Regions from separate parts of the Mesorhizobium sp. B2-4-2 genome, predicted to be linked through region 4. Evidence: predicted binding sites of a transcription regulator. Region 4 holds the regulator's gene; each other region holds the start of a gene.

Region 1 (3,822 bases), on a different contig from region 4:
CATGCAGAGCCGGGTGGAAGTGGTGCCCTTGCGCCAGGGCGATGCCGTCTCCTTCGCCGTCCACAATCGGCCGGTGCAGGGCACCAAGGGCAATTACCGCGTCAATCTGCGCCACGGCGTCAGCCGCCTGCGCTCGGGCATGCGGCACACGGTGGGCATCATTTTTCATGATGCGAAGTGAATTGGTGAGGCCAAGGTGTTGATCAAGAGTACATCGAGGCGCGTGTTCCCTTCGCCCCTGGGGCTAAGGCACAACCGCGCTTGGTGCTGCATCGCCGACTGCCATGCCCGAGCTCAACGGCAGGCATGATATCAGTGCAATGCCTTTCGATTAGCCGGCCGGCGCGTAGCGGCTCACCACCATGCCGCTCGCATAGGATTTCGAGCCGAGCAGCCGCAGCCTGCCGAACCCGCCTTGGTCGAAGATGCGGCGGCCGGCACCCAGCACGGCCGGGTTGATGAACAGCTGGAACTCGTCGACCAGCCTGGCCGCGATCAGCGCCGAGGCGAAGCCGGCGCCGCCGAACACCGCGATGTCGCCGCTCTCACCCCTCTTCAGCAAGTCGATCTCCCGCGGCAGGTCGCCGCTGACCACTGTCGTGCCCTCCCATCGCGAGGCCTTGAGCCTGTCGCTCGGCACCACCTTCTTCGCCTCGACGATGCGCTGGGCGAAAGCGTAAAACGGGTCGCGCGGATATCTCTTCGCCGCATTGCCCCAATGGGCGAGGTAGCCTTCCTCGGCCATCTTGCGGCTCAGGAGGATGGTATCGATGCCGGCGAAGACGGCGTTGAAGTCCCGCTTCAGCTCCTCGTCCCAGGCGCTGTCGTCGCCCCATTCCCAGAGCTGCCAGCGATGATCCGCGTCGGCGCCGACAAAACCGTCGACCGACATCTGCATCTGGAGGATCAGCTTTTTCATCATGGTTCTCCCAGTCAAGGGCCGAGCGGCTCGTTTTACCCGTCCGGCCGGCACGGTTGCCGATGGTTTACATTTGGAACTATTGACCTGAGATGAAAACGATGTCAATAGTAAAGCGATTTAAAAATGGAACCATACACATGTCGACACGGGACCGGTCCGGCTGCCCCATCAACCTGTCGCTCGAACTGCTCGGCGACCGCTGGACGCTGCTCATCATCCGCGACCTGGTCTTCGCCGGAAAAAAGCACTTTCGCGAATTCCTGCAATCCGATGAGGGCATTTCCTCGCGTACGCTGGCCGAGCGCCTCCAGACATTGCAGGACGAAGGCATCCTCACCCGCAGCGGTGATCCCTCGCATGGGCTGAAGGCGATCTATCGCCTGACCGAGGCCGGCATCGACCTTGTGCCCGTGCTGGCCACGCTCGGCGCCTGGGGCAGCAAGCACCGCAAGGCCGACGATGATCTGGCAAGGATCGCCGATAAGCTCGCTGCCGACGGCGAGCCGGCGCTGGAGCGCCTCAAGCAGGCGCTGCGGGCGGAGCATCTCGGTTGATGGATGTCGCCAAGGCGGCCTCGGGGACAACGACCCGCACAGGCAACGCGCGTTAGAAAGTGCGTCACGGCCCTCTGTTCGGAATAGCGCAAAAACAAGCGATTGGAACGGTTGCGTGATGCATTGCAGCACGCCGGCGACGAGCTATGGCGTGCGCAATATGTCGGCGCCCGCCTGCTCATCGAACAGCACGGCGCAGCCGCACTGCAGCGCGACTTCACTCAGCGCATTCGCGACCGTTTCGTCGGCCGAGACGAAATCGCCGGTCAGCACCCGCAATTCCTCCACGGCCTTGGCCATCGAAACCAGCCGCCCCGCGGCGCGGTCGGTCGAGCAGGCGTTGACGACGCAAACCAGATCGATCATTTCAAAGTTGCCCATGCCAGCCTCCGCACGCGGCGCCCTTCGGCCGTCAACGCGATTGTGAGCGACAATGTTCCGGCGGATCGCGACCTCGCTTGACAGCGAGCAATGTTTGTTCTCTTTATGTTCCATACTCTACAACGTCGCGAGGAACCGGGGATGGAGCCCACCATCCTGCATGCCGATCTCGACGCTTTCTACGCCTCGGTCGAGCAGCTTCTCGACCCGTCGCTGCGCGGCAAGCCGATCGCGGTCGGCGGCGGCGTCGTGCTCGCCGCCTCCTACGAAGCCCGCGCCTTCGGCGTGCGCGGCGGCATGCCGGGGCGCAAGGCGCGCGAGCTCTGCCCGCAGTTGATTTTCGTCGGCGGAAATTTCCGCGACTACCAGCGGCTCGGCGACGCCGCGATGAAGGTGCTCGACGATTTCACGCCGCTGGTCGAGCGCATCTCCATCGACGAGGCCTTCGCCGATGTCGCCGGTTGCACGCATCTGTTCGGCCAGCCGCGGGAGATCGCCTCGACCATTCGCCGCCGCGTGCGAAGCGAACTCGGCCTGCCGATCTCGATCGGCGTGGCGCGCACCAAGCACCTGGCCAAGATCGCCTCGCAGGTGGCCAAGCCCGATGGGCTGGTGGTGGTCGAGCCCGGCACCGAGATCGCCTTCCTGCATGACCTGCCGGTCTCCCTGATGTGGGGCGTCGGCCCGGCGACCAGCGCGCGGCTGGCCGAGATCGGCGTCCAGACAATCGGCGAACTGGCCAGGACGCACAGCGGCGCGCTGGCGCGGCTGCTCGGCCCTGCCGCCGGCGAAAAGCTTGCCGCCTTGTCGTGGAACCGCGATCCGCGCAAATTGGAAACACGTCGCCGCGCCCATTCGGCCGGTGCCCAGTCGGCGCTTGGCCGCAAGCCGGCACTGGAATGCGTCTACATCCCCGTCCTGCTGCATCTGGCCGACCGGGTCGCCAGCCGGCTGCGCGCCAAGGCGCGCCCCGGCCGCACGGTGACGGTGCGCGTGCGCTTCGCCGACCTCAGCGCCGTCACCCGCTCGATCACGCTCGACCAGCCGATCTCGGCGACGGTGATGCTGGCCGAGATCGCGACAGACCTGGTGCGGGGCGTGCTTGCCGATCATCCGCATGACAGGACGATTTCGCTGCTGGCGATCTCGGTCTCGCATCTGGAGGAAAGTGCCGAATTGCAGCTCGAACTGCCGCTCGGCCTCGCCGACGAAAAGCGCCGCCCCGGCACCAGGAAGGGCCTCGCACGCTTCGGCGCCGACCGCGCCATCGACAAGATCCGCGAGCGCTTCGGCAAACAGGCCGTCGGCTACGGCACCGTGGCGCTGGAGGCGGCCCGCTCCGTGCCCGACGAGTTCAGGGAATTGGCGCAGAAGGAATTGTAAGCGGGAATGGCTGTCTGCGCTCCTCGAATGGCGCACACCAGTTGGCTTCAGAGCCGCATCGTGCCGAAGACCCGATCCCAGAACAGCGACGTCACGCCGAAATTGACATTTTCGTCGACATGATGATGCAGCGCGTGGCGGCGCTTCAGCGTGTAGAGATAGCTCGGATGAGTGGGATGCCAGTGATGGATCACATGGTGGATGCTGACGTACCATAGGTAGCCCAGCATCAGCCCGCAGCTCGCCGCGCTGGCGACCGCGAAATCCGAGACCATCCATACGGGAAAGAACGCGACAAGCGCATGCACGCCGAGGCTGAGCCAGGTCGGCGTGCCCACCGGACTGCGCTCCTCGACATGATGGCGGGCGTGCAGATCCCTGATCCAGGGAATGTGGTGAAGGACGAAGCGGTGCATGACGTATTCGATCAGCGTCCACAGACAAAGGCACGCCAGCGCCGTCGCCAGCCAGCCTGGCGCGCTCTCTTCGCCGGCCTCGATAAGCCCGGCCACAGCCAGCAGGGCGATCGCCAGGGGGTAAACCACGAAGTCGCTGTAGTATCCAATGAGACCGAGTTCCATC
Region 2 (3,822 bases), on a different contig from region 4:
AAGGGTCTCTCCACCCTGTGCATCGGCGGCGGCATGGGTGTCGCCATGTGCGTCGAAGCGCTCTAAAAGACTCTAAAAGAGAAGTGAATGGGGAGTAGCGAATAGGGAAGAACGGCGTCGGCGCAATGGGATATCTGATCCCTGCTCGTTATTCGCTGCTCCCTGTTCACTCTCCCAACCAAAGGGAGGGAGCGCATGACCAAGGTTGCAATCGTCACGGGCGGATCGCGCGGCATCGGCGCGGCAATATCGATGGCGCTGAAGGAAGCCGGCTATTCGGTTGCCGCCAACTACGCCGGCAATGATGAGGCGGCGAGCAAGTTCACGGCCACAACCGGCATCAAGACCTACAAATGGTCGGTCGCCGACTACGACGCCTGCGCCGCCGGCATCAAGCAGGTCGAGGCCGATCTGGGCCCGGTCGCGGTGCTGGTCAACAATGCCGGCATCACGCGCGACGCAATGTTCCACAAGCTGACGCGTGAGCAGTGGAAGGAGGTCATCGACACCAATCTCTCCGGCGTTTTCAACATGACGCATCCGCTGTGGAGCGGCATGCGCGACCGCAAGTTCGGCCGCGTCATCACCATCTCCTCCATCAATGGCCAGAAGGGCCAGGCCGGGCAGGTCAACTACTCCGCGGCCAAGGCCGGCGACATCGGTTTCTCGAAGGCTCTGGCCCAGGAAGGAGCCCGCGCGGGCATCACCGTCAACATCATCTGCCCAGGCTATATCGCCACCGAAATGGTCCGGGCGATCGATGAGAAGGTGCTCAACGAACGCATCATCCCGCTAATCCCGGTCGGGCGCCTCGGCGAGCCGGAGGAGATCGCGCGCTGCGTCGTCTTCCTCGCCTCCGAGGACGCCGGCTTCATCACGGGATCGACCATCACCGCCAATGGCGGCCAGTACTTCGCCTGAGGTCTCGCCGGGCTGCCGGCTTCCCGGTGCCGATTGAAGGAGGGCTCGTTCGCCATCCGCTTCGGATGTCCGTGACGCCGTCCGATGACGGCTGTCGGCCTGCTGTTCCAATCCGGCACGCAAAGGTTAATCGCGGCAGCGGGTATTGTGCAAAACTGCTTGGATAAGCTGTGCATTGTCGGTGGAAAACCTGTGCGTAACACTACATCTTGTCGTGAACAAACAGGGAAAATCCCGACATCGCCGATTCGTCGCCCTTTCGTTCCATGTTTGGCCGCAATGTTAACGAGAGCAGTTGCAATCGCCTATCAAACTGTTAATTTCTATTAAGAAAGTTCAACAATTTCATAAGCTTGGATGAAGCAAGGCGGGCTGCCACACGGCTTTGCCAGCGAAAGTTAACGGCAGCTCTCGCCTAGCATGAAACGGGCCAATTCCGTGATTCAGCATGTGGTAAGGATCATCAGCCAAAACTCCACATCTAGCCGTGAACAAAACCTGAATCCGGGCGAGTCAGCGATTCGTCGCCGATTCGTTCCAGACTCGTTCCAACCCTTAATCAGCAGCCGAACCGAAGCTCGACGGAGGTGACTTCGAACCGCCAGCGGAACATTCCGCTTTCGCTTCGCGCCTGAAATCCCTATGTGTCGCCTGTCATACGCGCCACCCGAGGCGTGCTCCCGACAATGAGAGGCCAGAAAGCCTTATTTCCGAGCCGATGAACATCCATCCGAAACCCACCGAGCCGCTGATCCTATCGGGTCGCGACGTGACTGCCGTGCTTGGGCCGACCAACACAGGCAAGACCCATCTCGCCATCGAGCGCATGGTGGCGCATGAAAGCGGCATCATCGGCCTGCCGCTCAGGCTCTTGGCGCGAGAGGTCTACACCCGCGTCTGCGAAAAGGTCGGTGCCCACAAGGTGGCGCTCATCACCGGCGAGGAGAAGATCCAGCCGCCAGGCGCCAGATATTCGGTCTGTACCGTCGAAGCCATGCCGCGCGAGACCGATGCCGCCTTCGTCGCTATCGACGAGGTGCAGCTTGCCGGTGATCTCGAGCGCGGCCATATCTTCACCGACCGCATCCTGCATCTGCGCGGCCGCCAGGAGACGCTGCTGCTCGGCGCCGCCACCATGCACGGCATCTTGCAGCGCCTTTTGAAAGGCGTCTCGGTGGTGACGCGGCCGCGGCTGTCGCACCTCGCCTATGCCGGTTCGAAGAAGCTGACCCGCTTGCCCCGGCGCACAGCGATCGTCGCCTTCTCCGCCGACGAGGTTTATGCCATCGCCGAACTGATCCGCCGCCAGCAGGGCGGTGCGGCCGTCGTGCTTGGCGCGCTCTCGCCCCGCACCCGCAACGCCCAGGTGGCGCTGTTTCAGTCGGGCGACGTCGACTATCTCGTCGCCACCGATGCCATCGGCATGGGCCTTAACCTCGATCTCGACCATGTCGCCTTCGCCCAGAACCGCAAGTTCGACGGCTACCAGTATCGCAACCTGACGGCGGCCGAACTTGGCCAGATCGCCGGGCGCGCCGGCCGGCACCTGCGCGACGGCACGTTTGGCGTCACCGGCCAGGTCGACCCGCTGGACGAGGAATTGGTCAAGAAGATCGAAAGCCACGACTTCGACCCGGTGAAGGTTCTGCAATGGCGCACAGCGCGTTTCAATTTCGCCAGCCTCGACGCGCTGAAGCGCTCGATTGAGACCAATGCCCCGGTGGAGGGCCTGACCCGTGCGCTGCCGGCAGTCGATGCGCAGGCGCTCGAGCACCTGTCGCGTGACGAGGACATCAGGGCGCTCGCCACCGACGCAAGGCGCGTCGCGCTGCTGTGGGAGGCCTGCGCGCTCCCCGACTACCGCAAGATAGCGCCGGCCCAGCACGCCGACCTCATTGCGTCGATCTACATGGACCTCGCCAGGCATGGCCATGTCGACGAGAATTACATGGCCGAGCAGGTGCGCCGCGCCGACACCACCGAGGGCGACATCGATACGCTGTCGCATCGCATCGCCCAGATCCGCACCTGGACATTCGTGTCGAACCGGCCCGGCTGGCTGGCCGATCAGGCACACTGGCAGGAAAAGACGCGCGAAATCGAAGACAGATTGTCGGATGCGCTGCATGAGCGGTTGACGAAACGCTTCGTAGACCGCAGGACTTCCGTCCTCATGCGGCGCCTTAGAGAAAATACCATGCCTGAAGCCGAAATAAGCCCAACCGGAACCGTCCTCGTCGAAGGCCACCATGTCGGCGAGTTGCAGGGGTTCCGTTTCACCGCCGATCAGAGCGCTGGCGGCGAAGACGCCAAGGCCGTGCGCGCGGCCGCCCAGAAGGCGCTGGCGGCGGAGTTCGAGGCACGCGCCGAACGCTTCGGCGCCTGCGCCAATGGCGACATCGCGCTCGGTTCCGACGGCACGCTGCGCTGGATCGGCGCGCCGATCGGCACGCTTGTTGCCGGCGAGGACGCGCTGAAGCCGCGCCTGGTGCTTTTGGCCGATGAACAGCTGACCGGCCCGGCGCGTGACAAGGTCGCGGCGCGTGCCGAGCGCTTCGTCAATTTCCAGATCGAATCCCTGCTGAAGCCGCTGGTCGATTTGAAGAATGCCGAGCAGATATCGGGTATCGGCCGCGGCATCGCCTTCCAGCTGGTCGAGAATTTCGGCCTTATCAATCGCCGCGACATCGCCGAGGAGATGAAGTCGCTCGACCAGGAAGGCCGCGCGGCATTGCGCCGGCTGGGCGTGCGCTTCGGCGCCTATCATGTCTTCGTGCCGGCGCTGATCAAGCCGGCGCCCGCGGGATTGGTGACGTTGCTGTGGGCGCTGAAAAACGACGGCAAGGACAAGCCCGGCTTCGGCGACGTCGTCCATGCGCTGGCATCGGGCCGCACCTCGGT
Region 3 (3,822 bases), on a different contig from region 4:
TGAACAAGGGCTGGCACCTGTTCGGCTCCCCCACCTACGCCTACGACAAGAAGACCAAGACCATGCGCTGCGGCCAGGCCGTGGTGAAGGATGTCGAGGGCCAGGAATACGGGCCGGACACCAAGCTCAGCGACTGGTAGCCCCTCGCATCCACAGCCACGCCGCCAGCCAGGCGATCGATGCCGCAAGCATCGCCAAGCCCAGGTCAAGAGCCAGCTCCGGAACGAACGCACGAAGCGCGATCGGCACCGCGCCAATAAGATAAAGAGCGAGAGGAATGCGCGGCACGCCTCTTGCAACGGCGAGAGAGATTACAAACGCGAGCGTTCCAACCAGAAAAAGAACCGAACTGGCGACCAGAGCCAGACCGAGCGGTCCGGCTCGCAGCTCGACGATGGTTGTGAGCGGAAGCTTCGAAAATACCAGATTGATCACTGCTTCCACGCCTACCAAACTTGCCAACGCAACGAAGTTGATGACAAACGCGATAGTGCCGAACAGCCCCGCGCGCCGGCCAAACGCAAGAAACAGGCCTACGACGAGGCCAAGCGCCAATATCTCGGCGACTGGTGCGAGAAGTTGCGTCAGATCGGTGGTCGCGATGAGCGAGCTGCGTTTAGCCGCGTTGACCAGAAGAATAAGCGCGCTTCCCATCCCGGCGACGGCGGCAAGCCGATAAAGCGTGAGGCTGGGCACAGTCGCGCTCGACTGAACAATCGCGAAATTCTCCTGCTGAAGTTCTTCGGCTGGACTCTGATGCGAAATGACCGATTGCGGGCGGGGTGGGGCTGTTCTGGCGAGCATGTTCGTCTCCTCAGCTGGGAGTTCGGGAGCCGCGAAGACCGTAGGCCTGTTCCGATCCCATCAGTAATCACTGCTTACATCCTCTGGCCGGGATTGTAAACGGCGATTACATAAATCGCGGAATCATGCTACAGAGGCGGGAAGCTGCTCCACGGAACGAAGGGAAAGAGATGGCAAAAGCCAAGGCGCCTCATCGCACTGGTTACCACCATGGCAATTTGCGGGAGGTCCTGATCGATGCCGCGGTTCAACTGGTCGAGGAAGGCGGCCCCGACAATGTGAGCGTGCGCGAAGCCGCAAAACGTGCCGGGGTTTCCCCCGGCGCGCCATTCCGTCACTTCAGCAACAAGACCGCGTTGATGACGGCTGTCGCGGAGCAGGCAATGAGCCGATTCCGCTCGGAGATCACGAATGCGGTCGAGAAGGTTGCGACGGACGATCCGATCGAACGCTTTGCCGCTGTTGGAATCGCCTATTTGCGCTGGGCAATTCGAAACCCCACCCACTTCCAGATCATCTCGACACGCAATCTTATTGATTGGGATGCTTCGGAGTCGCTGCGTCACGATAATGAAGCGGTGCGTTCGCTGATGGAAGCGTCAATGGCAGAAGCACAGCGGCGAAACATGCTCCGGTCGGACGACATGGCAGAGACCCAGATAGCCGCGAGGGCGCTCGTCTACGGGCTCGCACGCATGTACATTGATGGACATTTTGCGCAATGGGCAGTGGCAGGACATACCGGGGAGCAGACTGTGCAGAACGTATTAAAACATTTCATCACACTCATTGTGAAATGACGGCCTGACGTAGAACCGGTCACTCGGCTGCCTCTTCGATCTTCTCCATATCGTCGTCCGACAGGCCGAAATGGTGGCCGATCTCGTGGATCAGCACATGGGTGACGATGTCGCCCAAAGTCTCCTCGTTCTCGGCCCAGTAGTCGAGGATGGCGCGGCGATAGAGCGTGATGCGGTTCGGGCCTTCGCCGGTCTGCGGGTTCCAGCGCTCGGCAATGCCGCGTCCCTCGAATAGGCCGAGCAGGTCGAAGGGGGTTTCCAGCGACAGGTCGTCCATGATCTCGTCGGTGGGGAACTCGGCGATCTGGATGACGATCTCGCCGGTCAGCTTGCGAAAATCCTCGGGCAGATGGGCGTAGGCCTCCAGCGCCAGGAACTCGATCTCGTCCATCGACGGCGAAAGCTGGTCGTGCCAAATGCGGGTCTTGTAGATGCGGGCCATGCTTTGTCCTTTGATCCCGGCATATAGGCTTTTGGGCCACAATCGGCAAATGACGCGGCGGCCAACCCCAGGATTGCTTACGGCACCGGGAGCCGTTTCGCATGGCTTGAGGCGCGGTCGGCTGTCCGACCCATGTTGGCCCTCTTATCGGAGAGGAATAAATTCCCCCATGAGTCTGCTTGACTCTTCGGGTCGCCTCTGGAATCTATAAGAACATAACAGGAACAATTGTGAGTGGACACTGACCGTCATGGCGATGAGCGCCGTGGCGCGGGAGACTGTTTTTGCCCTGCGCCGCCAGATCGCGAAGATCGAGGGAACGCTGCCCGAGCGCCTGCAGGCGCCGGCCGGCGCGGTTTCCGACGCCGGCATGGCCGCCGCGGACCGCACCGTGGTCCGGCGCGGCATCGCCGTAGCCAGGCCGGATGCTTTCCTGCGCACCGGCATCGGCCGGCTCGATGCCGCCCTCGGTGGCGATTGGGGCGGCGATTTGGGCGGCGGCCTGCCGAAAGCGGCCTTGAGCGAAATCCATGGCATCGAGACCCGCGATGCCGGAGCGGTCGCCGGCTTCGCCCTGTCGCTCGCCAGCCTGATTCTCAAGCCCAGCCTGATTCTCAAGCCCAGCCTGGTTCTCAAGCAAGGGCCGCGATTGCCGGTGCTGTGGATCGGCACCCAGGAGGTTTTTCGGGAGGCGGGTTTTCCCTATGCCCGGGGCCTTCACGCCGCCTTCGGCATCGAGCCGGAGCAATTGCTGTTTTCCGAGGCGCCAAGGCTCGCCGATGCGCTGTGGGTCGCCGAGGAGGCGGCCCGCATGACGGCGCTCGCCGCCGTCATCCTTGAAGTCCGCGGCAATCCGCAGCGGCTGGACCTGACCGCGACGCGCCGGCTGCACGCCCGCGCGCAGAGCGCCGGCCGGCCGGTCTTCCTGCTGCGGCAGGCGGCCGAACCCGAACCGACGGCGGCGCCCGTCCGCCTCATCGTCTCGCCGGCGCCGGCAGGGCCGCGCGACACGGTCGCCGGGCCGCTTGCCGGCTCGATCGGCCGCCCCGCCTTCACCATCAGCATCGGCAAGAGCCGCACGGCCCTGCCAGGACAATTCATATTGGAGTGGAACCCCGATGAACGCATATTCGATGAAAGACGGATTGGGGAAGAACGAGCAAAGAATCCTGTCCCTGTGGTTTCCCTATCTCGCGGCCGAACGGATCCTGCGGCAGCGCCTGGGGCGGTCCTGGCGTTCCCGACCGTCGGATCACCGGCCGCTGGTGATCAGCCATCGCGACAGCAACGCGCAGCGCATCTTAGCCCTCGACGAGCGGGCTGAGGCGCTGCATCTGAAGCCCGGCATGGGCATCGCCGATGCGCGCGCCATGCATCCGTCGATCGACATAATGGAGGCCGATGCCGAAGCCGACCGGCGCCTGCTCGAAGGCCTTGCGGACTGGTGCGACCGCTATACCCCGCTGGTGGCGCTCGACGGGACCGACGGCCTGTTCCTCGACGTCACCGGCTGCACCCATCTTTTCGGCGGCGAACGCGCCATGCTGGACGAGATCCTGTCGCGCTTCTTCCATCAGGGCTTCGACGTCCGTGCCGGCCTTGCCGCGACACCCGGCGCCGCCTGGGCGGCGGCGCGGTTCTGCGGCGACCGCATCGTTGCCGGCGGCGAGGAGGAAGCGCTCCTGGGGCCCTTGCCGCTGGCGGCGCTACGCATCGCGCCGGAAACCCGCGCCAGCCTGGAAAGTGTTGGCCTGCGCACGGCGGGCGCGGTGATGG
Region 4 (3,822 bases):
CGCCGTTCTGTTCGATCGGGCGGCACTCACCATGCGCAATCTGGCTATTTCGGCGATCGCCGTCATCGTGGTGTCGCCGCACGAGGTGGTAGGGCCGAGCTTCCAGATGTCGTTCGCCGCCACCGCGGCCCTGGTCGGCGCCTATGCCGGCTGGTCGGATCGCAAAGCCGACAAAGCGCGGACCCCGCCGCCGCAACGGACCTTGCCTGGCCTGCTGACGCGAAAATTGCTGCTGGCGACAGGTGGGCTGGCGATGACCTCGATTATCGCGGGAAGCGCCACGGCGCTTTTCGCCATCTGGCATTTCCAGCGCGTGTCGCCGCTCAGCCTGTTCGCCAATCTTGCCGTCATGCCGATCGTTTCTGTCGTGATGTTCCTTGCGGTTGCCAGCGCGCTGCTGATGCCGTTCGGGTTCGATGGACCATCCCTTTATCTGATGGGCAAGGGACTGACCGCGATGATCGCCATATCAGGATGGATCTCGCAACGCTCGCCGGTCGACGCGGTCGGGTTGATTTCGCAGCAATCCGTCCTTCTGGTGGCGATCGCCCTGGTCATCGCGACGATGGCCACGACATGGCTGCGGCTGGCGGCACTTCCCTTCGCGCTCGCCGGCCTGTTGACCGTCTCGGACACGCGCACGCCGGACGTGCTGATTTCGGAGGATGCCCGCCTGGTGGCGTTGCCGATCGGCGGCGGCGAGCTCGCGATCAACCGGGCGCGCCCGAACGAATTCACCGTCGATAATTGGAAACGCGCGCTGAAGTCCGAAACCATCGTTGCGCCGGAACTGTTCGACAGCGGAGACCGACAGTTCGACATCTTCGATCCCGCGCAACTTCCGGCGGGAGCGCCTTTCTATTGCTTCACGGGCCTGTGCATGGCCCGGCATACCTCGGGGGCGATCATCGCGCAGGTGGAGGATCGCAAGGACGCCTGGAGGGCCTGCTCCTATGCGGATCTGATCGTCATCAACGACCCCGCGGGCTACGATCCCTGCCACAATCCGCTGGTTCTCGTCATCACCAAGCGGCAGCTCGCTCGTAAGGGAAGTGCCGCCGTCTTCTTCGACCAGCAATCGGCGACGGCACCGGCACGGGTCAGCTTTGCCGTCGACAGGCCATATCGGCCTTGGCACGAACAGCGGAAATTCTCACGCGAGGCAAGGGGACTGCCGCCTTACCGTAAACCCGAAAAGCCCACCGCCGACCCCGCTCAGTAGCGCCTGATCAGGCCGACCAGCTTGCCTTGCACCTTGACCCTGTCCGGTCCGAAAATACGTGTTTCATAGGCCGGATTGGCAGCCTCGAGCGCAATCGAAGCACCCTTTCGGCGGAAGCGCTTCAGCGTTGCTTCCTCCTCGTCCACCAGGGCCACGATGATCTCGCCGGGACTTGCGGTGTCGGCATTGCGGATGATGACCGTGTCGCCGTCGAAAATGCCGGCCTCGATCATCGAATCGCCCTTGACCTCCAGCGCATAGTGTTCGCCGCCCATGATCATGTCAGGCGGCACTGAAATGGAATGCGTCTGATGCTGGATGGCGTCGATCGGCACACCCGCTGCGATGCGACCCATGACCGGGATCGACACCGCTGAAACCGCGTCGTCGTCATTGCCGGCAGCGGGCAGACGCGAAGACGTCGCCGGCTTGATCTGCCGGCTAGGGCTGCTGCCCTGTCCGAGGCTGCCCTGGATGACGCTCGGGGAGAACTTCTTTGCCGCGTTAAGACCCGGCGCGATCGAGTCCGGCAGGCGCAGCACCTCCAGCGCGCGCGCCCGGTTGGGCAGGCGGCGAATGAAGCCGCGCTCCTCCAACGCCGTGATCAGCCGATGAATTCCCGACTTGGAGGCGAGGTCCAGCGCTTCCTTCATCTCGTCGAAGGACGGCGGAATGCCGCTTTCCTTCAGCCGTTCATGGATGAACATCAAGAGTTCATGTTGCTTGCGCGTGAGCATGGCGGCCCCCAAAGGCATTGCACGAAGGGTCTGGAACCAGAATCAGAAAACAAACCCAGAACAAACACTATCTGTTCCAGTTGTGTTCCGCAACCATTTAAAGTTTAATGAATTTGTTAAGGCGACGGAAACGAAATGCCCTCCCGCAGCCAGCATCCTGCCAGCGCGGTCCGTCGTCAATGCGCTCCCAGGCCCTTTGAAACTATTTTGGTTAATGGCCTGTGGCCCGACCGGTCTCCACTCTTGGCACAAGCCTGCAAGCTGGGTGACCGGCAGGTGCGGGGTGCGTTTGGGCGGATTAGAAACCCCTGCGGCTCGTGAACGAAACGAAACCAAAATGCCAACTTCCGCCGGAAAACGGCCAGACACCACCACTGGTCGCGACGGGCTGCGTTCGTTCGTTCGCTTGACGAAACCGTATAATAATGTACGGTTTTCGAAGAGGAACACCAATGACCACGCCGAAGCAGGCCGCGCGACGCGAACGGATAGAGGAGGCCGCCTATGCGGTGCTCCGGGAAGCCGGCTACAAGAGCGCCTCCCTGCTTGCTATCGCCAAGCGGGCATCGGCCTCGAACGAAACCCTCTACAACTGGTACGGCAACAAGCAGACCCTGTTTCGATCCTTGATCGAAGCCAATGCGGGAGAGGCAAGGAAGCTGCTGGAGGACGCCCTTCACCAGGCGCGCGATCCGCTCGAAACCCTGAACTTGCTCGGGCCAGTCCTGCTGACCCTCGTGACGGGCGACAAGGCGGTGGCGCTCAATCGCGCCGCGGCCGGCGACGTCAACGATACAGGCACGCTTGGCCAATCGATCGCGCAATTCGGCCGCAATACCATAATGCCGCTTGTTGGCGACCTGCTTCGAACCGCAAGTCGGGCCGGCCCGATCGCCTGTGACGATCCTGCCGAAGCCGCCGACATCTACATCAGTCTTTTGATCGGCGATCTCCAGGTTCGCCGGATCGTTGGGGTGCTCGAGGAACTGCCTCGGGCGGAAATCGAGCAAAGATCGAACCGGGCGTTCACCCTGTTCTTGCGCCTCTATGCGGCCAGCCCTTGCCCGGGCGGCAAAACAGCCGGCCCGTTTCCAGGGCGCTCTTCTCACCGAGGAACATCGCGACCATGAGCAAAATTCCCGATCTCGCAGCGATCGAGGCAATGGACACCGCGGATCCGCTGCGTGCCATGCGTGACCGCTTCACCTTGCCCCAGGGGGTGATCTATCTCGACGGCAATTCGCTGGGCGCCGCTTCGCCAGCCGTGTTCGGCGAGCTGCAGAAGGCCGCCACGCAGGAGTGGGCGCAGGATCTCATCCGCGCCTGGAACACCGCCGGCTGGTTCGACATGCCGGTCGAACTCGGCGACCAACTCGGGCGCCTGATCGGGGCCGCCGCCGGCCAGACGGTGGTCTGCGATACCACCTCGATCAACATCTACAAGGTGCTGCATGCGGCACTCGGGATGCGGCCGGACAGGTCAGTCATCATCGCCGAGGGGGACAGCTTTCCGACCGATCTCTATATGGCCGAAGGCGTTGCCTCGACGCGGCCGGGCACGGTGCTGCGGCTCGAGGGTGTCGATGCGCCGACCATAGAAGAACTGATCGACGAGCGGGTCGCGGTCATCCTGGTCAACCACGTCAACTACAAATCCGGGCAGTTACGCGACATGGCCGCGCTGACGCGGACGGCACATGATGCCGGCGCGCTGATTGTCTGGGATCTCTGCCATACCGCCGGCGCCTTGCCCGTCGAGCTCGACCGTTCGAATGCCGATTTCGCCGTTGGCTGCACCTACAAATATCTCAATGGCGGCCCGGGTGCCCCGGCCTTCATCTACGCGGCCGAGCGCCACCATGG

The links. The regulator LexA, encoded in region 4, represses DNA repair genes until DNA is damaged. The targets are predictions, from matches to a motif close to TGTTCNNNNTGTGTTCNG.
Region 1: the regulator LexA is predicted to act here: its motif matches at 1,953-1,970, upstream of dinB (DNA polymerase IV).
Region 2: the regulator LexA is predicted to act here: its motif matches at 1,455-1,472, upstream of FJ942_RS25175 (helicase-related protein).
Region 3: the regulator LexA is predicted to act here: its motif matches at 2,256-2,273, upstream of FJ942_RS11205 (metallopeptidase family protein).

What each region holds. Positions count from the first base shown of each region.
Region 1 covers NZ_VFVM01000010.1:134,565-138,386, forward strand. Annotated here, with positions in the region: gene FJ942_RS21960 (2OG-Fe(II) oxygenase) at 1-181, shown strand, start outside; gene FJ942_RS21965 (dihydrofolate reductase family protein) at 332-919, opposite strand; gene FJ942_RS21970 (helix-turn-helix domain-containing protein) at 1,060-1,476, shown strand; gene FJ942_RS21975 (hypothetical protein) at 1,621-1,857, opposite strand; gene dinB (DNA polymerase IV) at 1,999-3,240, shown strand; gene FJ942_RS21985 (sterol desaturase family protein) at 3,288-3,821, opposite strand.
Region 2 covers NZ_VFVM01000015.1:7,850-11,671, reverse strand. Annotated here, with positions in the region: gene FJ942_RS25185 (acetyl-CoA C-acetyltransferase) at 1-66, shown strand, start outside; gene phbB (acetoacetyl-CoA reductase) at 196-921, shown strand; gene FJ942_RS25175 (helicase-related protein) at 1,640-3,822, shown strand, end outside.
Region 3 covers NZ_VFVM01000004.1:203,419-207,240, reverse strand. Annotated here, with positions in the region: gene FJ942_RS11220 (DUF1737 domain-containing protein) at 1-140, shown strand, start outside; gene FJ942_RS11215 (hypothetical protein) at 127-804, opposite strand; gene FJ942_RS11210 (TetR/AcrR family transcriptional regulator) at 975-1,604, shown strand; gene FJ942_RS11205 (metallopeptidase family protein) at 1,624-2,046, opposite strand; gene FJ942_RS28840 (hypothetical protein) at 2,297-3,370, shown strand; gene FJ942_RS11195 (DUF6504 family protein) at 3,312-3,822, shown strand, end outside.
Region 4 covers NZ_VFVM01000009.1:170,539-174,360, reverse strand. Annotated here, with positions in the region: gene FJ942_RS20735 (ComEC/Rec2 family competence protein) at 1-1,222, shown strand, start outside; gene lexA (transcriptional repressor LexA) at 1,216-1,959, opposite strand; gene FJ942_RS20725 (TetR/AcrR family transcriptional regulator C-terminal domain-containing protein) at 2,412-3,089, shown strand; gene kynU (kynureninase) at 3,086-3,822, shown strand, end outside.